One region of the Herbidospora sp. RD11066 genome, then DNA from elsewhere that is predicted to be linked to it. Evidence: riboswitches for the same ligand, from Rfam matches in the RefSeq annotation. Region 1 holds a riboswitch; the other holds the start of a gene.

Region 1 (4,847 bases):
CGCACCGCGATCATGGCGTCGGCGAAGCGGTCGAGTTCGGCCAGGTCCTCCGACTCGGTGGGCTCGATCATCAGCGTCCCGGCCACGGGGAAGGACATGGTCGGGGCGTGGAAGCCGTAGTCGATCAGGCGCTTGGCGACGTCGTCGACGGTCACCCCCGTTTCGCGGGTGATGGCGCGCAGGTCGATGATGCACTCGTGGGCGACCAGGCCCTCGCGCCCGGTGTAGAGGACGGGGTAGTGCGGGGCGAGCCGCCGGGCCAGGTAGTTGGCCGACAGGATCGCCTGCTCGGTCGCGGCCTTGAGGCCGTCGGCGCCCATCATCCGCACGTACGCCCACGAGATCGGCAGGATGCCCGCCGATCCGAACGGCGCGGCCGAGACCGGGCCGACGACGCCGCGTCCCGGGAGGAACGGGGCCAGGTGGGCCTTGACCGCGACCGGGCCGACGCCGGGGCCGCCGCCGCCGTGCGGGATGCAGAAGGTCTTGTGCAGGTTCAGGTGGGACACGTCGGCGCCGAACTCGCCCAGTTTGGCCAGGCCGACGAGGGCGTTGAGGTTGGCGCCGTCGACGTAGACCTGCCCGCCGGCCTCGTGGACCTTCGCGCACAGGTCGACGATGGTCTGCTCGTAGACGCCGTGGGTCGACGGGTAGGTGACCATGATCGCCGCCAGCCGGTCGGCGTGCTTGGCGATCTTGGCGTCGAGGTCGGCCATGTCGACGTTGCCGTCGGCGTCACAGGCGACCACGACGACCCGCATGCCCGCCATGACGGCGGAGGCGGCGTTGGTGCCGTGGGCCGACGACGGGATCAGGCAGACGTCGCGCTCGTGGTCGCCCCCGGCACGGTGGTAGGCCCTGATGGCCAGCAGGCCGGCGAACTCGCCCTGCGACCCGGCGTTGGGCTGGATGGAGACGGCGTCGTAGCCGGTCACCTCGGCCAGCCAGTCTTCCAGGCTGAGGATCAGGTCGGTGTAGCCGTCGGTCTGCTCGGCGGGCGCGAACGGGTGGATCGACGCGAACTCGGGCCAGGTGATCGGCTCCATCTCGGTGGTCGCGTTGAGCTTCATCGTGCACGACCCGAGCGGGATCATCGACCGGTCGAGCGCGATGTCCTTGTCCTGGAGCCTGCGCAGGTAGCGCAGCATCGCCGTCTCCGACCGGTAGTCGTGGAAGACGGGGTGGGTCAGGTAGCCGGTGGTCCGCTGGAGGCCCTGGGGCAGCGCGTCGTCGGTGGAGATGTCGAGATCGTCCACGGAGGGGCCGTCGACGCCGAAGGCCGTCCAGACGGCGCTCAGGTGCGCGGAGGTGGTTTTCTCGTCACAGGCCACCGCGATGTGGTCGTCGCCGTCCTCGCGGACGTTGACGCCGAGGTCCCGGGCCGCCGCCGCGACCGCGGCCGCGCGGCCCGGCACGCGGGCGGTCACGGTGTCGAAGAACTCGTCGTGGACGACCTCGACGCCCCCCGCGCGCAGCCCCGCGGCCAGCACGGCGGCGTGCCGGTGGGCCCGCAGGGCGATCCGGCGCAGGCCCTCGGGGCCGTGGTAGACGGCGTACATCGACGCGATCACCGCCAGCAGGACCTGGGCGGTGCAGATGTTGCTGGTCGCCTTCTCGCGGCGGATGTGCTGCTCGCGGGTCTGGAGCGCCAGCCGGTAGGCGGGGCGGCCGTCGGCGTCGATCGACACGCCGACCAGGCGTCCGGGCATCTGCCGCTGGAGGCCCTCACGTACCGACATGTAGGCGGCGTGCGGACCGCCGAACCCGAGCGGGACGCCGAAGCGCTGCGACGATCCGACCGCGATGTCGGCCCCGAGGGTGCCGGGCGCCTCCAGCACGGTCAGCGCGAGCAGGTCGGCCGCCACGGTCACGACCGCCCCGGCCGCCTTGGCGCTCGCGGCCAGCGCCCGGAAGTCGGCCACCCGGCCCGAGGCCCCCGGATACTGCACCAGGATCCCGAAACATTCGGGCAGCTCACCGGTGTAGTCGGACTCGACGAGGGTGATGCCGAGCGGCTCGGCGCGGGTGGCGAGCACCGCCTTGGTCTGCGGGAGCGCGTCGGCGTCGACCACGAACACGTCGGCCTTGACCTTGGAGGCCCGGCGGGCCAGCGTCATCGCCTCGGCGGCGGCGGTGGCCTCGTCCAGGAGGGAGGCGCCGGCGACGTCGAGGCCGGTCAGGTCGCTGACCACGGTCTGGAAGTTGAGCAGCGCCTCCAGGCGCCCCTGCGAGATCTCCGGCTGGTACGGCGTGTAGGCCGTGTACCACCCCGGGTTCTCCAGCACGTTGCGCAGGATCACGCCCGGCGTGATCGTGTCGTGGTAGCCCAGGCCGATCATCGAGGTCAGCACGGTGTTGCGGGCGGCCAGCGCGCGCAGTTCGGCGAGCGTCTCGGGCTCGGACAGCGCGGGCGGCAGGGCGAGGGCCCCGGCGGTGCGGATCGAGTCGGGGACCGCCACGGCGACCAGGTCGGCGACGGTCTCGTAGCCGACGGCCTCCAGCATGCGGGCCTGGGCGGCGTCGGAAGGACCGATGTGGCGGGTGGCGAACGGCGGGGCGTCCAGGTCACGGAGCGGTGTGCGGTCGGTCATGACAGGGAACTCCAGGGCAGGCGAGACCGGGCGGTCTCCCCCTCTGTCATGGAACCTGAGAGCTTCACCGGACGACGACGGCCGGTTTTCCCCTTCGGTGAGGCGCCGCCTGGACGGCGGACCTGCTTTTCAGAGCTGCCTCGCCTGGCGGTACGGGTGCCTGAGAGATTCCGGGGAGGTTTGCTCCTTCGGCGCCCCATTCAGTGCAGATGGGGACTCTCCCGCGCAGGGTCGATGGCTACAACCACCTTACCCGTACCCCTGAGCTGGGGTCTCAACCGGTCTTCCGAGCCCTCCGCCGCTGGGCCAGTTCATCGGAGGGGTGGTCGGCCTCGTCACTGTCGGGGCCGACCGCGAGTTCCCCCGGCAGCTCCGCGAGTGATCCCTCGACCTCGCGCCAGACCCGGCCGAGGGCGATGCCGAAGACCCCCTGCCCTCCTTGGAGGAGGTCGATGACCTCGTCGGCGGAGGTGCACTCGTAGACGCTCACGCCGTCGCTCATGAGGGTGATCTGGGCGAGGTCGTTGACCCCGCGGTCGCGCAGGTGCTGGACGGCGGTGCGGATCTGCTGGAGGGAGACCCCGGTGTCGAGGAGCCGTTTGACGACCTTGAGCACCAGGATGTCGCGGAAGCTGTAGAGCCGCTGGGATCCGGAGCCCTGGGCGGGCCGGATCGTCGGCTGCACCAGGTCGGTGCGCGCCCAGTAGTCGAGCTGGCGGTAGGTGATCCCGGCGGCGGAACACGCCGTGGGACCGCGGTAGCCGATGTCGTCACGCACCGCCGCGGGCCGCTCGTCGAACAGCAGGCCCTGCTCACCGGCGCGCTCCCGCGCCGACTCACGCTGAACCGCGTCGTGCTGGTCGGCTTTGTTACCCTCGCCGCTGCTGACCGCCACTGCGGACCTCCGGCTTTCTCTCATCCCACGGTCTGATCTGGGGGTACGCGAACTACAACCGTGGATTCACTTGCACCGTAGGACTGGGGAAAGGCACAGTCAACGACCGCCCCCGGCGCGTCGTGAAGGTGAGATAACCCCTCAACTCAACCCGCACGGCCGAAATCCTCGGGGCTGATGTTGTCCAGGAACTCCCGGAACTTCTCGACCTCGTCCTCCTGGTCATCGGCCATGCTGACGCCGTTCTCCCGCATCACGTCTTCGCTGGCGAAGATCAACGCGTCGGTCCGGAGGGCCAGGGCGATGGAGTCGGAAGGACGTGCGCTTACCTCTACGCCGTTGGAGAACACCAGGTCGGCGTAGAAGATGCCGTCACGCAACGCGACGATGTTGACGCGTTCGAGTGAGACCTTGAGCGCGCCCAGCACGTTGCGGAAAAGATCATGGGTCAGCGGTCGGGGCGGTGGCTCGTCCGCCTGGGCGAGCGCGATCGCCGTCGCCTCGGTCATCCCAATCCATATCGGCAGGTAGCGGTCGCCGTTCGCCTCCTTGAGAAGGACGATCGGCTGGTTCGAGGGCATCTCCACCCGGACCCCCACGAACTCCATCTGCAACACAGGCGCTCACTCTCCGGGATGCGGCATTTCACCAGGTATTCAACTCACCAGGCATTCAACGTAACACCCACGCGCCGGACCCGCGTCAACGGCCGAGTGAGCCGCGGACGGCCCCTTCCAGCAGCGCGGCGTGGATACGTAATAACAACCCGGTGATCTCCCGTGCCGATTCCCCGGCATGGTCGATGGCCCCCGGGGCCCGGCGGCGCAGCAAAGGTGCGACGGCCTGCTCGACCAGGCCCGCCTCGCGTTCGGCGGCGGCCTTGACCGTGCGCAGGTGCCGGGCGTGCAGGCCGAAGGAGGCCAGCGCGCCCACGCTGCGGGCGATCTCGAGGGACGCCTCGTCGTAGAACCGGGCCGTCGAGGTGATCAGGCCGTAGTCTTCGAGCTCGGCCAGCGTCTCCTCGTCGATCTCGGCCGCGGCCAGCAGCTCTTCCCTGCTGAGCCGCACGGCCACCGGCTCGCTGTCGACCCCCCGTGGGCGCGACGACTCGTCGAGCTGGGTCTTGATCACGCGCAGCGGCAGGTAACGATCGCGCTGGGCGGTCAGGATGAACCGCAGCCGCTCCACGTCGCCCGGGGTGAACTTGCGGTAGCCGGAGGGGCTGCGCTCGGGCTCGATGAGCCCTTCGCCCTCCAGAAACCGGATCTTGGAGATCGTGACGTCGGGGAACTCGCCCTGAAGCTGGGCGAGCACCTCCCCGATGCTCATGAAGGCCCTGGCCGCCTCGGCGCCCATGATCA
Region 2 (4,847 bases), on a different contig from region 1:
CCGGAGATCGACAGGCCGGTCTCGGCGCACTGCGCCAGCAGCTCGTTCGCCGTCAGGAACGGGTGGGGGAGCGGGGTGTCGTCGGGTTTGATGCGGTCGGCGCCGGTGGCGTTCTCGTCGACGACGAAGCCGCCGCCGACCGAGTAGTAGATCTTCTCTCTCAGGACGTCGCCCGCCTCGCCCCACGCCGTGAAGCGCATGCCGTTGGGGTGGCCGGGGAGCGAGATCTTGCGTTCGAAGACGAGGTCGTCGCCGACCACGAACGGGACCACCCGCTGCCCCATCAGGGACACCGTGCCCGCCGCGCGCATCGCGGCCAGCATGCCCTCGACCGCGTCGACGTCGACGAGCTCGGGCTTCTCACCCGACAGGCCCAGCAGCACGGCCTTGTCGCTGCCGTGACCCTTGCCGGTCAGGCCGAGCGAGCCGTAGAGGATGACCTGGACCTTCGCGGTCTTCTCGAGGAGACCGTTGTGGAGCAGGCCGCGCGCGAACTTGTGCGCGGCGGCCATCGGGCCGCCCGTGTGGGAGCTGGACGGCCCGATGCCGACCTTGAAAAGGTCGAAGACGCTGATCGCCATCAGAGGGGGATCATGACTCTGCGGCGGTGAGGGTGGCGTACTCCTCGCTGGTGAGCAGGTCTTCGGGGGTGCCCTCGACGCGGATGCGGAACAGCCAGCCGTCGCCGTAGGGGTCGCTGTTCACCAGGGACGGGTCGTCGACCACGCTCTGGTTGATCTCCACGATCTCGCCGCCCGCGGGGGCGTAGATGTCGCTGACCGACTTGGTCGACTCGACCTCGCCGACCGCGTCGCCCGCCTCGATCCGCGCCCCGGCCTCCGGAAGCTGGACGAAGACCACGTCACCCAGCGACTCGGCGGCGTAGGCGGTGATTCCGACGGTGACGGTCAGACCGTCGTCCAGCCCGGCGACCCACTCGTGCTCCTTGGTGTAGCTGAGCTCGTCGGGAATGCTGCTCACTTCTTCCTCCTGTAGAAAGGCAGGTCAACGACGTCGACCGGTTCGTGGGAGCCGCGGATGTCCACGGCTGCGGGGGTGGCGTCCACCTCGACGTAGGCCATCGCGATCGGGCGGCCGATCGACGGCGAGGGGGCGCCGCTCGTCACCTCGCCGATGGGGGTGCCCTCGGCGTCGACGACGGCGAAACCGTGGCGGGGCACCCGCCGGCCCCGCATCACCAGGCCGACCAGGCGCTTGTCCGGCTGTACGCCGGACAGCGCCGTCCTGCCGACGAAGTCGCCCTGCTTGTCGAAGCGGACGACCCGGGCCAGACCGGCGTCGGCGGGGGTGGTGGCCGAGGTGAGCTCGTTGCCGTACAGCGGCATTCCGGCCTCGAGACGGAGCGTGTCGCGGGCGGAGAGGCCCGCGGGGACCAGGCCGTGGTCGCGGCCCGCCTCCATGAGCGCGTGCCAGAGCGGCACCGCGTCGCCGGCGCTCACGAATAGCTCGAAGCCGTCTTCGCCGGTGTAGCCGGTGCGGGCGATCAGCGCCTCGACGCCCGCGACGGTGCCGGGGAGACCGGTGTAGTACTTCAGCCCGGCGAGGTCGGCGTCGGTCAGCTTGGCCAGGATCTCCGGGGAGTTCGGGCCCTGGATCGCCAGCAGCGCGTAGGAGTCGGAGCGGTCGTCGACCACGGCGTCGTGGTTCTTGGCGCGGTCGGTGAGTTCGGCCGCCACTTTGAGGTAGTTGGACGCGTTCGCGCACACCATGAACTCGTCGGCGGCCAGCCGGTAGACGATCAGGTCGTCGACGATGCCGCCGCCCGGCTCGCACATCATCGTGTAGCGGGCCCTACCCGGCTCCAGGCCGCCCAGGTTGCCGACCAGCGCGAAGTCGAGCGCGTCGGCGGCGCCGGGACCGGTCACGTGGATCTCGCCCATGTGGGACAGGTCGAACAGCCCCGCGGTGGTGCGGACTGCGGTGTGCTCGGCCGACTCACTGCCGTAGCGCAGCGGCATCAGCCAGCCGGCGAAGTCGGTCAGGGTCGCGCCGAGGCTCTTGTGCACCTCGTGCAGCGGGGTCGGTCGGGACATGAAGCGCACCTCGAATAAGGTCGGATGTCAGCATCCTCCCCCTCTGTCATGGGTGCCTGAGAGCTTCGCCCGAGTTTTGCCGGACTTTCACCTTCGGCGAGGCCACAGGCCTGCTTTCCAGAGGACACCTCGCCCGCACGGTCCTTTGCCTTGAGAGGTTCGCGGGGAGGGCTTGCTCCTTCAGGGGCCCTGGCCGGATGCCAGGGCACTCTCCCGCGCGGGATCACCGGTGTGCGGTCAGCCTAGCCGCCCCTCACCGCCGGGCGGAACCCGGCGCGGGTGACGAACGACCCGAAGACCGGCGCCTCCTCGTCGGCCTCCGGATGCCACTGGACCGCCCAGACCGTCTCGTCGAGCATGACCGCCTCGATCGTGCCGTCGTCGGCGCGGGCGGTGACCGTCAGGCCGGGCGCCAGGTGGTCGATGGCCTGGTGGTGGTAGTGGGCGGGGGTGATCTCTTCGGCGTCGTAGAGCCGCCGCAATGGTCCGGAAAGACGTACCGGAACCCTGCCGTAGACCCCCGGAGCCGGAGAGTGGCGGTCGGTGCCGCACACGTCGGGCAGGTGCTGGATCAGCGTGCCGCCCAGGGCGACGTTGAGCACCTGGAGGCCCCGGCAGATGCCGAGGATCGGGAGCCGTTGCGCCAGGGCGGCCTTGACCAGCGAGAACTCGGCGTCGTCGCGGAAGTCGCGGATGTAGCCGGTTCTCGGGTGCTGGACGCCGCCGTACCGGCCGGGGTCGATGTCGCCGCCCCCGGCCACGATCAGGCCGTCGAGACGGCCGGCGAGCTCGCCCGGGTCACCGGTGGGCGGCAGGATCACCGGCTGCCCACCGGCCCGTTCGACGTGCCTCACGTAGTCCCACGGCAGCAGCGCCGCGGTCGTGTCCCAGACCGTGAACTGTGCTTTTTCGGCGTAACACGTGATGCCGATGACCGGTCTCACAGGGGCGTCACGTAGGCGCCGGAGATGCCGCCGTCGACCAAAAACTCGGCGGCGGTGATGAACGACGCGTCGTCGGAGGCCAGGAACGCCACGGCGGCGGCGATCTCCTCGGCCCGCGCGAACCTGCCGAGCGGCACGTGCACCAGGCGGCGCTGGGCGCGCTCGGGGTCCTTGGCGAACAGCTCGCGCAGCAGCGGGGTGTCGACCGGGCCGGGGCACAGGGCGTTGACGCGGATGCCCTCGCGGGCGAACTGCACGCCCAGCTCACGCGTCATCGCCAGCACGCCGCCCTTGGACGCGGTGTAGGAGATCTGCGAGGTCGCCGACCCCATGACCGCCACGAACGAGGCGGTGTTGATGATCGAGCCCTTGCCCTGCCGCTGCATGTAGGGCAGCACGTGCTTGCAGCACAGGTAGACGCTGGTGAGGTTGACCTCCTGGACGCGGCGCCAGGCGTCCATGCCGGTGGTCAGGATCGAGTCGTCGTCGGCGGGGGAGATCCCGGCGTTGTTGAACGCGATGTCGACGCTGCCGAACTCGTCGTAGGCGGTCTGGAACATCCGGACGACGTCGTCTTCCTCGGCCACGTTGGCCTTGACGAAGATCCCGCCGACCTCCTCGGCGGCGCGCCGTCCGGCCTCCTCGTCGAGGTCGGCGAGCACGAGTTTGGCGCCCTCTTCGGCGAATCTGCGCGCGGTCGCCATTCCGATGCCCCCGGCGGCGCCGGTGATCACGGCGACCCGGTCCTGCAAGCGTTGCATGTGCTTCCTACTCCGTTGCGATGAAGACGTTCTTGGTCTCGGTGAAGGCGGTCAGCGCGTCGGGGCCCAGTTCGCGGCCCAGGCCCGACTGCTTGAAGCCGCCGAAGGGCGTCCAGTAGCGGACCGACGAATGGGAGTTGACGCTGAGGTTCCCGGCCTCGACCCCGCGGGCGACCCGCAGGGCCCTGCCGACGTCGCGGGTCCAGATCGAGCCGGACAGGCCGTAGGGGGTGTCGTTGGCTTTTTCCAGAGCGTCCGCCTCGTCGTCGAAGGCGACGACGGAGACGACCGGGCCGAAGACCTCTTCGCGGTAGGCGGGGTCGTCGGCGCCAATGAGGACGGTCGGCGGGAACCAGTAGCCGGGGCCTTCGGGGCAACTGCCCTGGAAGTAGGGGTCCGACACGTAGGACCGGACTCTGGCCAGGTGTTCGGCGCTGACCAGCGGGCCCATCTGGGTGTCTTCACTGTTCGGGTCGCCGGTGCGGATGGCCTGCACGGCCTCGGTGAGTTTCGCGAGGAACTCGTCGTGGACGGAACGCTCCACCAGGATCCGGGACCGCGCGCAGCAGTCCTGGCCACTGTTGTCGAACACGGCCATCGGGGCTGACGCGGCGGCTTTCTCGAGATCGGAGTCGGCGAAGACGATGTTCGCGGACTTGCCGCCCAGCTCCAGCGTCACCCGCTTGACCTGCTGCGCGGCCTTCGCCGCGATCAGCTTGCCGACCTCGGTCGACCCGGTGAACACGATCTTGGCGACGTCGGGATGCTCGACCAGGCGGGCACCCGCGACCTCCCCCGCGCCGGGCAGGACCTGGAGCACGCCCTCGGGCAGACCGGCCGCCAGAGCCAGTTCGGCCAGCTTCAGCGCGGACATCGGGGTCCACTCGGCGGGCTTCACGATGACGGTGTTGCCCGCCGCGAGCGCCGGGGCGGCGCCCCACATCATGATCACCATGGGGAAGTTCCACGGCACGATGATCCCGACCACGCCCAGCGGTTCCTGGAACGTGACGTCGATGCCGCCGGCGACCGGGATCTGCTTGCCGTGGTTGCGCTCGGGCGCCCCCGAGTAGAAGTTCAGCACGTCG

Evidence for each region. Region 1 has a riboswitch for glycine ahead of gcvP (aminomethyl-transferring glycine dehydrogenase). Riboswitches for the same ligand answer to the same signal wherever they lie in the genome.
Region 2: it holds a riboswitch for glycine, as region 1 does, so the genes downstream of both, gcvT (glycine cleavage system aminomethyltransferase GcvT) here and gcvP (aminomethyl-transferring glycine dehydrogenase) in region 1, are expected to answer to the same signal.

What each region holds. Positions count from the first base shown of each region.
Region 1 is NZ_BAAGDO010000002.1:254,658-259,504, reverse strand. It holds gene gcvP (aminomethyl-transferring glycine dehydrogenase) at 1-2,591, opposite strand, end outside; glycine riboswitch at 2,628-2,729, opposite strand; glycine riboswitch at 2,730-2,825, opposite strand; gene ACYQ78_RS07600 (MerR family transcriptional regulator) at 2,866-3,486, opposite strand; gene ACYQ78_RS07595 (bifunctional nuclease family protein) at 3,633-4,103, opposite strand; gene ftsR (transcriptional regulator FtsR) at 4,189-4,842, opposite strand; gene ACYQ78_RS07585 (FHA domain-containing protein) at 4,845-4,847, opposite strand, start outside.
Region 2 is NZ_BAAGDO010000004.1:619,257-624,103, forward strand. It holds gene ACYQ78_RS19625 (L-serine ammonia-lyase) at 1-581, opposite strand, end outside; gene gcvH (glycine cleavage system protein GcvH) at 592-981, opposite strand; gene gcvT (glycine cleavage system aminomethyltransferase GcvT) at 978-2,054, opposite strand; glycine riboswitch at 2,088-2,182, opposite strand; glycine riboswitch at 2,183-2,280, opposite strand; gene ACYQ78_RS19640 (gamma-glutamyl-gamma-aminobutyrate hydrolase family protein) at 2,297-2,998, opposite strand; gene ACYQ78_RS19645 (3-oxoacyl-ACP reductase) at 2,995-3,759, opposite strand; gene ACYQ78_RS19650 (aldehyde dehydrogenase family protein) at 3,767-4,847, opposite strand, start outside.